2 regions of the Exiguobacterium oxidotolerans JCM 12280 genome follow, and region 1 is predicted to be linked to the other one. Evidence: riboswitches for the same ligand, from Rfam matches in the RefSeq annotation. Region 1 holds a riboswitch; the other holds the start of a gene.
The links. Region 1 has a riboswitch for FMN ahead of ribD (bifunctional diaminohydroxyphosphoribosylaminopyrimidine deaminase/5-amino-6-(5-phosphoribosylamino)uracil reductase RibD). Riboswitches for the same ligand answer to the same signal wherever they lie in the genome.
Positions count from the first base shown of each region.

Region 2: linked by a shared signal. The riboswitch ahead of P403_RS0104340 (ECF transporter S component) and the one ahead of ribD (bifunctional diaminohydroxyphosphoribosylaminopyrimidine deaminase/5-amino-6-(5-phosphoribosylamino)uracil reductase RibD) in region 1 are both predicted to bind FMN.

Region 1 covers NZ_JNIS01000001.1:1,233,140-1,239,322, forward strand. The annotation lists gene ribH (6,7-dimethyl-8-ribityllumazine synthase) at 80-541, opposite strand; gene P403_RS0106210 (bifunctional 3,4-dihydroxy-2-butanone-4-phosphate synthase/GTP cyclohydrolase II) at 543-1,727, opposite strand; gene ribE (riboflavin synthase) at 1,727-2,353, opposite strand; gene ribD (bifunctional diaminohydroxyphosphoribosylaminopyrimidine deaminase/5-amino-6-(5-phosphoribosylamino)uracil reductase RibD) at 2,338-3,384, opposite strand; FMN riboswitch at 3,543-3,687, opposite strand; SAM riboswitch class I at 3,838-3,942, opposite strand; SAM riboswitch class I at 4,158-4,260, shown strand; gene P403_RS0106225 (alpha/beta hydrolase) at 4,321-5,079, shown strand; gene P403_RS0106230 (thymidine kinase) at 5,250-5,867, opposite strand; gene P403_RS0106235 (DedA family protein) at 6,052-6,183, shown strand, end outside.
Region 2 covers NZ_JNIS01000001.1:845,095-851,277, reverse strand. The annotation lists gene P403_RS0104360 (NifU family protein) at 1-192, opposite strand, end outside; gene P403_RS0104355 (DUF1462 family protein) at 302-604, shown strand; gene P403_RS0104350 (NAD(P)/FAD-dependent oxidoreductase) at 666-1,718, opposite strand; gene P403_RS0104345 (YuzB family protein) at 1,811-2,044, shown strand; gene P403_RS0104340 (ECF transporter S component) at 2,107-2,673, opposite strand; FMN riboswitch at 2,831-2,970, opposite strand; gene P403_RS0104335 (HesB/IscA family protein) at 3,087-3,437, shown strand; gene P403_RS0104330 (NAD-dependent epimerase/dehydratase family protein) at 3,562-4,428, shown strand; gene P403_RS0104325 (GNAT family N-acetyltransferase) at 4,425-4,934, shown strand; gene P403_RS0104320 (GNAT family N-acetyltransferase) at 4,993-5,490, shown strand; gene P403_RS0104315 (NAD(P)/FAD-dependent oxidoreductase) at 5,575-6,183, opposite strand, start outside.

The DNA of each region.
Region 1 (6,183 bases):
AGTGATTCCTTTTGAACGATCTAACAGGTGGCGGATTGACCTTTACGTCCGTCCCCGTTTTACATCCGATAGAGAAACATTACTGAAAGCTGCGTAACAAGTTCGCCATCTCGATGGCAGAGACCGCCGACTCATACCCTTTGTTCCCTGCTTTCGTGCCGGCCCGTTCGACAGCCTGTTCGATTGAATCCGTCGTCAATACACCGAAGATGATCGGGACACCCGTCTCACGCGACGCACCGGCGACACCTTTCGCGACTTCATTGCAGACATAATCGTAATGCGACGTCGCACCGCGGATGACGGCACCAAGTGTGATGATCGCATCATACTTACCGCTTTTCGCCAGTTTCTCCGCGACGAGCGGAATTTCGAATGCGCCCGGCACCCACGCCGTATCGACGTTATCCGCTGCGACACCGTGACGACGGAAGGCATCGTTTGCTCCTCCGACTAATTTAGATGTGATCAATTCATTGAATCGTGCCGCGACGATCGCAACCCGTAGTCCTTCGCCCGTTAAAAATCCTTCGTATACCATCTTAATTTCCTCCTTCGAGATCGAGCAGATGCCCGAGCTTCGTCTGTTTGGTTTTGAGATACTGGTGGTTTTCTAAACTTGCCGGTACTTCATGCGGAACCCGCTCCAGCACGGTGATGCCGTACGTTTCGAGCGCTTGCTGTTTATCCGGGTTATTCGTCATCAAACGGATTTTCGTGACACCGAGGTCCTGAAGCATCGCTGCTGCGACGGCGTAGTCGCGTAAGTCGGCTGCAAATCCGAGCGCATGGTTCGCCTCGACCGTATCGAGTCCTTGTTCTTGGAGCTCATAGGCTTTCAGCTTCGCCATCAGACCAATCCCTCGCCCTTCTTGACGCAAGTAGAGGACAGCACCACCTTCTTGTTCAATCCGGTCGAGCGCCGCATCGAGTTGCGGACCGCAGTCACACCGTTTGGACCCGAAGACGTCACCCGTCAGACATTCGGAATGAACCCGGACGAGCATCCCGTTTTCTGCTTCACCTGATAGCACCGTGACATGTTCCTTGGCGTCAGGTGTCGTATACCCAAGCATCCGAAACGCCCCGTGCGTCGTCGGTAACAAGACTTCCGCTTCACGGCGGACAGGGCGCTCGAGATAGCGGACGAGAGCATCGATCGTAATCATTTTTAAATCATGTTCTGCTTTATACGTCACTAAATCATCGACCCGTGCCATCGTCCCGTCTTCTAAAATGATTTCACAGATGACGGCCGCTTCGGCGCTTCCCGCGAGCCGTGCCAAATCAATCCCTGCTTCCGTATGACCACGCCGGACGCGGACGCCGCCTTCATTCGCGATTAACGGAAAGATATGTCCGGGACGCTTGAACTGCTTTGGACCATCCGTCAACATCCGCTGAATCGTCATTGCCCGTTCCTCTGCACTGATGCCGGTTTTCGCATCTTCATGATCAATGCTGATCGTAAAGGCCGTCCCGTGCGGATCTGTGTTGACATCTGTCATCGGCCGGAGTTCGAGTCGTGTTGCGATATCCGGACTGACCGGGACACAGACGAGTCCTTTGCCGTAAGTGATCATGAAGTTAATCATCTCGGGTGTCGCATGTTCCGCAAGTAACACGAGATCCCCTTCGTTCTCACGGTTTTCATCGTCACAGACGATGATCGGTCGTCCGCGTTTTAAGTCATCCACTGCTTCTTCAATCGAATCAAATCCGTTCATCATACTTCGCCTCCTAAAAATGCCGACCAGTCCGTCTTCGCATCCTTCTGCGTAAAGTGATAGAGATGTTTCGCCATCAAGTCACATTCGATATTGACGAGGGCACCCGTCTGCAAGCAATCGAACGTCGTGACTTGGCGTGAATGGGGAATCAATGAAATCGTCACCGCATCGTTTCCGACATGTTGCAGCGTCAGGCTCGTCCCATTGATTGCAATCGATCCTTTCGGAATACAGTACTTGCTCCAATCGCCTGCTTCAAAACGGTATTCCATCGCTTCACCGTCTGGTCGCCGGCTGAGAAAACGAGCCGTTCCGTCGATATGCCCGCTGACGAAGTGACCCCCGAACCGTCCATTCGCCGGCATCGCACGTTCGAGTTGAACGGCTGTCCCGACTCGTAACGTCTGCAGCGATGTCGCCCGGATCGTTTCATGGACGGCATCTGCCGTAAATCCGCTCTTCGTCATCGCCGTCACCGTCAAACAAATCCCGTCAACGGCAATGCTGTCGCCAATCTTCGTGCCGTCAAGCACTGCTGTCGCTTCAATTTCCAGCGCCAATCCGTTCGCCCGGGGGACTTTTCGTTTTAATGTGCCGAGTTCTTCAATCAATCCGGTAAACATGTCACCCTCTCCTTTCGTACATACTGGAGATGGACGTCCGGTCCGATTTGTTTCATATTCACTAAATTAAAACGGTCTTCGATGTCGTGTGCCGTCGTCAGAGATTTTGTCCCACTGAAGAGGGACGGTGCCTGATAGAGTTCGATCGTATCCACGAGATCCGCTTCTAAAAATGCGGATTGAATCGTGGGACCGCCTTCAATCAACAGACTGCGAATACCTTGTTCATATAAAAGTTCGAGGATTTGGTCCGGTGTCGCATACGTCCCGACGAAAACCGTCACGTTCTCGCGCTCTGTCGTACGCGGCTGTTCCGTCAGCCAGTACGTCGGATTCAAGCCATCGTTTAAGACTTGGAATGTTTCAGTCAGGCGCCCGCGCCGATCGACAATGACACGGACCGGTTCGATGCCGGTCGAACTGCGCAACGTCAGTGCCGGATCATCGACAATTACCGTGTCGCTTCCGACGAGAATCGCATCGTGCGTCCCGCGTAACTGACGTCCGTCTGCGCGCGCCACTTCTGAAGTGATAAAGCGTTGTTCACCCGTCGCGACCGTCCCGTTCATCGTTTGGGCGACTTTCACTGTGACATGCGGACGTTTTCGTTCGATCGCCGTCCAAAATGGTTCATACAGTGCCACTGCCTCGTCTTTTAATAGACCGACTTCGACGTCAAGTCCCGCTTCCCGGAGACGTGTGATGCCGCTTCCTGCGACGAGCGCGTGCCGGTCCTCTGTCGCGACAAAGACGCCGGCAATCCCGGCTTTTAGAATCGCTTCCGTACACGGCGGTGTTTTACCGTGATGATTGCACGGTTCGAGCGTCACGTAGAGATCTGCTCCGCGTGCTGCTTCACCTGCCATAAGGAGCGCCTCGACTTCGGCATGGGGTCCTCCCGCATAACGGTGGGCCCCAAATCCAACGATTCGTCCCTGTTTGACGATGACGCAGCCGACACTCGGATCCGGACTCGTTTGACCGTTTAACATGTGTGCTAGTTGCATCGCATAACTCATGAATATTTCCATTTTTTTCGCTCCTTTCAACAAAAAAGACGCCTCCTGTAAAAGGGGCGTCGCGATTGAAGGATTGACGAAATAAGCGTCTCGTGTTTCTGTTTTTTTGCATACAGAAACAGACCCTTCTCTGAACATATTTTTTCAGAAAATGGCGGCAAGCGCATTGTTTCGTCCTTCTCCCATCCGGACTTTACCGTCGGCCTTGGAGTCTCACCAAGTCAGCCACAGTGCGTACACTGCAGGTCGCGGGCTCGTCGATCCATTGATCGCATCACCGCCGGTTGGGATTTTCACCCTACCCCGAAGAACTGGTTATTGAGTTATACAGCTCAAGATTAGCATAGGTCATTCTAAAATACAAAATGAATTGTATTTCATTCTCTTTTTTAGAAAAACATCAAAAAAGGACCCTTCTCTTAAAAGAAAAGGGTCCTCTCATCTGCACTAAGGCAGAATCCGCTCAGCTCATCTTTCAGACAAACGTCTGATGGAATTGGCACAGTACGACGTAAGAAGTCTGTCGCCGAGGTTTCGTAGGGCCAGTCCCTCCACCTCTCTCGATAAGTGCTGCGGTATGAAGTTCATATGTGTGATGTTTCAAGTCGTTCTTATGTCGTGAATCTACTGCTTACACTACGGGGATTCTGTTCTCAAGTCAACCATATTTTCAAAATTAAACCAAATTACCCAGTTTATCAATTTCGACTTCTTTTTAACGTCTTGACAACGTATTTCAATCAATGCTATTCTCTTCACAATGATTATTCCGACAATTCCTATACGATATATCAAGAGTGGGCGAGAGATCTGGCTCTACGAACCCACGGCAACCTGCAACATGCAAGGTGCTCCGACCAGCAAAGCCGATGCTTTGGATGATACTTACGATAAACTCGTAGTGCGCCTAAAGCACTACGAGTTTTTTAATAGAAGGAGGAACCCTTTATGAATTCATCATCACCTGTTCTGTGTGGCGCAGAAGATTTTTTGATTGAACGAGGTCCAATCGGTATTTTACTGTCTCACGGTTTTAACGCAACCCCTCAAAGCGTCCGCACTGTCGGAGAATATTTTGCCGCCCAAGGGTTCACTGTGTATGCTCCGCGCCTCGACGGGCACGGGACGAGTATCCAGGATTTCGAAGCGTCGACTGCCGAAGATTGGAAACAGAGCCTCCGTCAAGGGTTCGACGTCTTAACCAATCATTGTTCGTCCATCTTCATCGCCGGACAATCGATGGGTGCGACACTTGCCCTCGCCCTCGTCGCGGAAGGATTACCTGCTGACGGATTGATTACGATCAATGCAGCGTTATCGATTCCTGCCTATGAAGCATTATCTTTCGAAGACTGTCCACGCTACTTGAAAGAAAGTACCCCAGACATTAAACGTGAAGCGTTTGAAATCATCTATGACCAGGTCCCTGTCGTCTGCGCATCGGAACTTTTAACCTTGATTGACGAGACACGTCCGCTCTTACCAACCATCGAGATTCCAACGCTTATTTTATATTCTGCCGAAGACCATGTCGTCCCGCCTGAAAGCTCGGATTACCTTTATCAAGTCATCGGTGCGACGGACAAACGGAGCTATTGCCTGCTTGACTCCTATCATGTCGCGACCCTCGATCATGATCAAGAAACGATTGTCCACGAGGCAACACGCTTTGTGCACCAATATAGTCGTTTGAGCCACACCGGTTGATGTCTTCCCTACGCAAAAGCAAGGAATGAAGACTGTTTCGATACGTGTCTAAACCGTCCAAAACAATATGAATGCGCACAAAAATGGCCGATACTCCCCTCGAATGATGGGCGTATCGGCCATTTGATTGATGTAGTCCTGACTGATGAGTCAGTCCTTCGTTTGCTTCATCAGTTCTGTTGCTGTTTCTTCCATTGTTGCAGGGCTTGCGATTTCCCCGGCACTTCATGGCAGTGGCGGCAACGCGGCTCATACGACTCTGACGCACCGACTAAAATGATTGGATCATTGTAGTTGGCAGGTCGACCGTCGATTAAACGTTGCGTCCGTGATGCAGGGTCACCGCACGACAGGCAGATCGCCTGCAGTTTCGTGACGAACTCTGCCCGTGCGAGAAGTTCTGGCATCTTACCGAATGGTTCCGCCCGGAAGTCTTGATCGAGTCCGGCACAGATGACACGTTTTCCGTCTTGCGCGAGGGCCTCGATGACATCGACGATTTCATCATCAAAGAACTGCACTTCGTCAATCGCGACCACTTGTGTCTCTTGTGCGACTGCCGCGTACACGTCACGGCTCGTCGCCATCGGTACCGCGATGACAGAGTTGCCGACGTGAGAGACGACATGTTCTTCATGGTAACGGTCGTCGATCGCCGGTTTAAACACTTGGACCGGCAACTTCCCGTACTGTGCCCGTCGAACACGTCGAATCAATTCTTCCGACTTACCAGAGAACATACTTCCGCAAATCACTTCAATCCATCCGTACTGATTTATTACATGCATCATTGCAAAAACACCGTCCTCTAAAATTAGTCACTTTAACGAGTATAGCCCGAATCGATAATGAGAAAAAGAGTTGACTTCTCGAAATCAAAAATCCATCCGTTCATTCCCATGATTCCCCACCTTGTCGTTTTAACTAGTCCTCATTTCCTGTACACTATAGAAGAAGAATTTATGAAGGAAGGTGTCCCCGATCCATCACATATTACATGAAGTACTTCACCAATATGGTTCATTTGGACTTGCGCTTTTACTCGCAGGTGGAATCGTCGGGCTTCCCGTTCCCGATGAAACGTTACTTGTCATGTCCGGTTTT
Region 2 (6,183 bases), 390 kb from region 1:
TTCTTCAAGTAGGGCACGTTCGATACCAGCCTTCAATGTGATTGTCGAACTTGGGCAACTACCGCAAGCTCCCATCAAACGAAGTTTTACGATACCATCTTCAACATCTACGAGCTCAACGTCTCCTCCATCACGAAGAAGGAACGGACGCAATTTTTCGAGGACTTCATTCACTTGATCAAACATTTCCATGCGGAAACACATCCTTTCTTATAAATTCATTGTAACAGGGTTGAAAAATGTTCTCAATCTGGAAAACTTGTATACTGAGAAAGAGTAAACGGAAGAAGGGGGATATCTGATGGAAATCAAGGTATATGGGGCAGCTGTGACGTGTCCGAGCTGTGTCGGGGCACCGAGTTCGGAAGAGACGTTCAGCTGGTTACAGGCCGTGCTTGGACGGAAATATGAGACGGCGTTAACATTTGTTTATGTCGATTTTGAACAGGCAACGACAGACGACAGTTGGGTGGATGCTTTAAAAGACGACGAATATTTTTACCCACTCGTCTTACTCGATGGCGAAATGATTGACGAAGGGTATGTTCAACTGAAAAAAGTCACACGTGCGATTGATCTGAAATTGGATCAGGCTGCCAAGTAAACTTCATTAACGTTTAAAAATCCCCAAAGACCTAAATGGACTTTGGGGATTTTGGACGTGCTTATTTAATCTTTTTATGTTTCCATAAGACACCTGACTTTAAGAGGCGTGGTACTTTTCCGGTCAGGGCCTGCTTGCCCATGACGATACCGAATCCATCTGATTTCCCGAGTGACCCGAGCATGCCGCGTAATTTGATTTCCGGTAATTTCGGAAGTTTTTTTCCTGCCCATTTTGCTTCAAGGACATCAACGACTTGGTCGGCTTGATGCTCTGCGAGCTGTCCGCTTGGTGCATACGGGAGGCTCGCGCAATCGCCGATGACGAACAAGTTATCGTATTCCGGCACGTGATGATGCGGCGCCAGTTTAATCCGTCCACCACTATCTGCTTCAAAGCCAAGATCGCGGACGACTTTGACGGGTTGCGTTCCGGCTGTCCAAATCGTTAAGTTCGTCGGATAGACGTCCTCACCGTTGCGGACGTCATCTGCTGTGACGAGGGTGACGTTCGAATTGTTGATGACATCGACGTCATGCTCCTCGAACCATTCCTGGACGTAAGAGGATACTTTATCAGATAAGAACGATAAGACAGAAGGACCACGATCGAATAAACGAATCTTCAAGTCCTTCCGGCTTTCGTGGAGTTCACTTGCCAGTTCAACACCCGAGAGACCGGCACCGACGATTGAGACCGTCGCGCCGGGTGACAGTCCACAAATCGCTTGATGCGTTTTGCGTGACTCTTCGAGTGTTTGAATGCTATAAGTAAACTCTTGAGCACCCGGTATGTTATGGTATTTATCTTCGCAACCTAATGCGATGATGAGATCGTCATAAAAAAGTTCTGTTCCGTCTTGTAAGAATACGGAATTCGTCTCCGGCGAAATGTTGACGACATGTCCATATTTATATGTGAGATGTTTCCCCTCCGGAAATTCAATCCGGACATCACGATCGGATAATGTACCTGCTGCAAGAGCGTAATACTCGGTCTTTAGTGCGTGATACGGTAATCGATCCACAAGCGTCACTGCGACCTCTTCATCCTTGAAGCGTTCACAAATTCGCATTCCGCCATATCCGCCACCTAAAACGACTAGTTGCTTCATAACTTAAAATCCCCCTTAGTTCCCCTAAATCAGTCTGACCTTGTATAATACGACAAGAGGAAGGTAAATTCCTGCTTAAAGGAGGAAAAAAAGTGAATCCCATTATTGAATTTTGTATCAGTAACTTAGCGGCAGGTACACAAGTCGTCATGTCACAACTCGAACGCGACCCGAATGTCGATGTCGTCGAGTATGGTTGTCTAGGCTATTGTGGCATCTGTTCGCTTGATCATTTTTGTCTCGTTGACGGCGAAACCGTCATCGGAGAGACACCGGAAGAACTGTTAGAAAACATCTACGCTAAAATTGAAGAAAATGAACTCTAAAAAAAACCCCCACCTCAAACGAAGTGGGGGTTTTTTGTCGGTCGGCGGGCGCGGCCTAGGACTTATGCAGTTTGTTGGCGACGGTTGATCCAAGGTTTTAGTTTCAAGAACAGCGGGATGAAGAGTGCTGAAATGAAGAGTGCCTTAACGATGTTGAACGGTAAGATACCCGCGATGATCGTTGTCCATTTGACCGCCGGATCAAGCATGTAGTCCATCCCGAAGAACCAAGCATATGCGGGAAGAATCAACACATAGTTGAGAATCGCGAGTCCAAGTGCCATTGTAATCGTTCCTGCGACTAAACCAGTCGCAAGACCTTGTGTTGATTTCTTTTTATGGTAGAACCAGCTGACAGGAAGAATGAAAGCAACACCAGCTGCGAAGTTTGCGAGTTCGCCGACCGGGACACCGCTTCCACGGAAGATATAATAGAGCACGTTCTTCAATGCTTCGACGATTACACCCGCTACCGGTGAGAACATGATAGCAGCGATCAACGCCGGAACGTCACTGAAGTCGATTTTTAAATAGTTCGGTAAAAAGGGTAGTGGGAAATTGAGTAACATAAGAACAAACGAAATTGAACCTAACATTGAGAGTGTAACCATTTTTTGAGTGCGTTTCATACGAGTAAAATCTCCTTTTTTTCGTTCCTCTCGATGAAGTATTGGCATGCTTGCGTCCAAAATAAACCCCCGTTGAATAAGATTCAACAGGGGAGAAGTCCGCAATGAAATAAGCCTATCCGAAATGTGCAAAATCGGAATAAGTCTATATACATGCCGCCATCTTCTCCCATCCAGACTATACTGTCGGCTCCTGAGTCACACAGAATCAGCAAATAGCGCCCTATTCGCTCGCGGGCTTCAGACAAAAGTCTGTTTACCGCCGGTCGGGAATTTCACCCTGCCCTGAAGATGGAACGATTTAATTTTTTTGATACAATTCATTTATACAACGAATTCAAGATAGTTTCAAGCAACTAGGTTTCGAATCTACGTAAAGTTGCGTATACTATAGAAAAAGGGAAGGTGATTACATGATCCAATTAACAGAAGCAGCTGCTCTTCAAGTCAAAGAGATGATGCAACAAGCGCCGGACGATGAAAGAAATCTCCGCATGCTCGTTCAAGGTGGCGGATGCAGTGGTCTCTCCTACGGAATGGGTTTCGATAGCCAAAAGGAGACGGACCTGACATTTGAGCAACATGGTGTCAATGTCATCGTCAATGAAAAAGACTATCCGGTCGTCAAAGGATTAGAAATTGACTATAAACAATCGATGCTCGGTGGCGGATTCACAATCACGAATCCGAATGCAATCGCGACATGCGGCTGCGGGACATCATTTAGAACAGCGACGAACGCCGGGACACCCGGTGGTTGCTAACTCACAACGTGGACCTCAGAGTCCGCGTTTTTTTGTTTTTTCGTGCGATACAGGATTTTAAGAATCGGGTAGAGAAGACAGTAAGGCAACGGAATGAGTACGTCATGATGAAGGAGGACTATCGATGCGAAAAGTGTTGATTTTTGGTGGGACACGTTATTTTGGAAGACGCCTGGCATTACGACTCGCTGACGCCGGCGATGATGTGACGCTCGTCACACGGGGGGAACATACGCCACCTGTCGCGAAGGGCTTGACATTCTTTAAAGGGGACCGGACGTCAAGCAGTACGATGAAAGACTTGGGGGGTCAAAACTGGGATATCATCTATGACAATATTTGTTTTAATCCGTACCAGGCAAAACTTGCCGTCGATGCGTTCGAAGGTAAGGTCGGGCGCTATATCTTAACGTCGACGATGTCCGTCTACGATGGGGGCGGGGCAAATCTTTCAGAGCGAGAGTACAACCCGTTTCCCGGGAAATATGAGTTGGAACAGGAACATGATTACGGGGAAGGAAAGCGCCAAGCGGAAAGTTATTTCTTTCAACGGGCGACATTTCCTGTCATCGCCGTTCGTTTCCCGGTCGTCTTAGGACCGGATGATTACACGGAACGCCTTGTCTTCCATGTGAAACGTGCGCTCGCAGGGACGCCGGTGGTTGCTGAAAACCTCTATGCGAAGATGGGATATATCTCAAGCTATGAAGCGGCCTCGTTCCTCGAATGGTGTGGTCGTTCGACGATGACAGGACCACTGAATGCGGCGAGTGACGGCGTGTTATCGATTCAAGATGTGATGGATAAGATTGACCGTGTTGCGGGAACGGAATCAACGTTCGCGACGACGGGCGACGATGAATCACCACTGGCGCCGGAACGTGATTTTTATATGGATACGTCAGCAGCGAAAAAAGCCGGCTATTTATTCCAACACGTCGACGATTGGCTCGATCGACTCATTGAAGAGGAGGTACGAAATCACAAATGATTACGTTAGTAAAACCGTCCGTCCATCTCGAAGCGGAGTATTTAGACTTTTTGGCAGAATGGGAACAATCCGGGGAACCGATTGTTCCAAGTGTCGTCAGCAAAACGTTTTTACCGCTCGCTGAGTTCTTAGATGAGCAGGAACAAGAGGTTTTGACGGCCCCGGAAAACTGGGTGACACATTCGACGTATTGGTTTTACGATGGGGAACGAATCGTCGGTGCCGTGAACTTCCGTCATGACTTGAACGATCAGTTGCGACAAATCGGCGGTCATATTGGCTACGGGATTCGGCCGAGCGCTCGGAAGCGTGGTTACGCGACAGAAGGTCTGCGTCAAGCACTTGAAGTCGCAAAAGAACGTGGACTAGAGTCGGTCTTGATTACGTGTAGTGCAGACAACATCGCGTCCGGTCGTGTGATTGAGGCGAACGGTGGAGAAGAACTGGAGCCATTTTTGAAAGAAGACGGGACACGTGTACGACGATTCAACATTTCGCTGTATTAACATCATTCTAATCATCCTACTCTGATTAGGATGATTTTTAATGTGAGGGAGGATAGTTATGCAGATACGCCAAGCGACAGTAGACGACGCTGAAGCAATCGCGAACGTCCATGTTTCAGCGTGGCAAGAGACCTACCGCGGCATCATGCCGGACGACTATCTCGATCAGTTGTCGACAGAAAAGCGTGCCGCTAAATGGCGCGACTTGTTAGTCGACGGACTTGTTTTTGTTGCTGCCGACGCAAAAGATTTGATTGGTTTTGCCCACGGAAAGCAACGTCAAACAGCATCGACGGAAGGTGAATTATCAGCAATCTATTTGCTACGTTCGTATCAAGGTCGCGGAATCGGTCGCGCTTTAGTCAACCGCGTCGTCCGTCAGTTGGAGGAACAGGGGGTGACGTCACTCATCATTGCCGTGCTCGCGGATAATCCAGCCTGCCATTTTTATGAACGGCTCGGGGGTGTCCGTGTTTCCGAATGTGTGATTGAACGCGGCGGGAAAGAGCTAGAGGAATATGTATACCGAGTTGCTTTACCGATTGCTGCTTCGTAAAGAAGAGCACAGATTTTTTTAAGAACCGCAAAAAAGAAGCGTTGCTCCGATTTACACCGAGGCAATGCTTCTTCTTCATGTCTATTAATGATTTTTTACTTTTTCGAACAGGCTTGTCGAGTGTTGTGGATGACGGGCGGACGGGTCGACGAGCAGTTTCGCTTGATTGACAGCAATCGGTGCTTCCCCGAAGCCGGTCGCAATCAATTTGACACGACCGTCGTACGTCGCGATATCACCACAGGCAAAGATGCCGGGGATCGCCGTCTCCATTTTTGAATTGACACGAATCGAATTCCGTTCGAACTCGACTTCCCATTCTTTTAACGGGCCGAGCGACGAAACGAAACCGAAGTTGCAGACGACGTCATCTGCACCGACGACGATAACTTCTTCCGTTTCCGCATGTTTGAACGTCAAAGTTTCGATACTGTCTTCACCGGTAACGGATTCGAGCGTGTACGGTGTCATGACATTGACGGATGAGTTGTGGAGCAGTTCGACTGAATGTTCATGTGCGCGGAACTTATCGCGACGGTGAACGAGCGTGACGGATTTCGCGATCGGCTCAAGCATCAATGACCAGTCGACAGCGGAATCGCCACCACCGAGTAAGACGACTTGACGATCTTTGAAGCGATCCATTTCATTGACGAAATAGTGCAAGTTACTCGTTTCGAACCGTTCGGCATC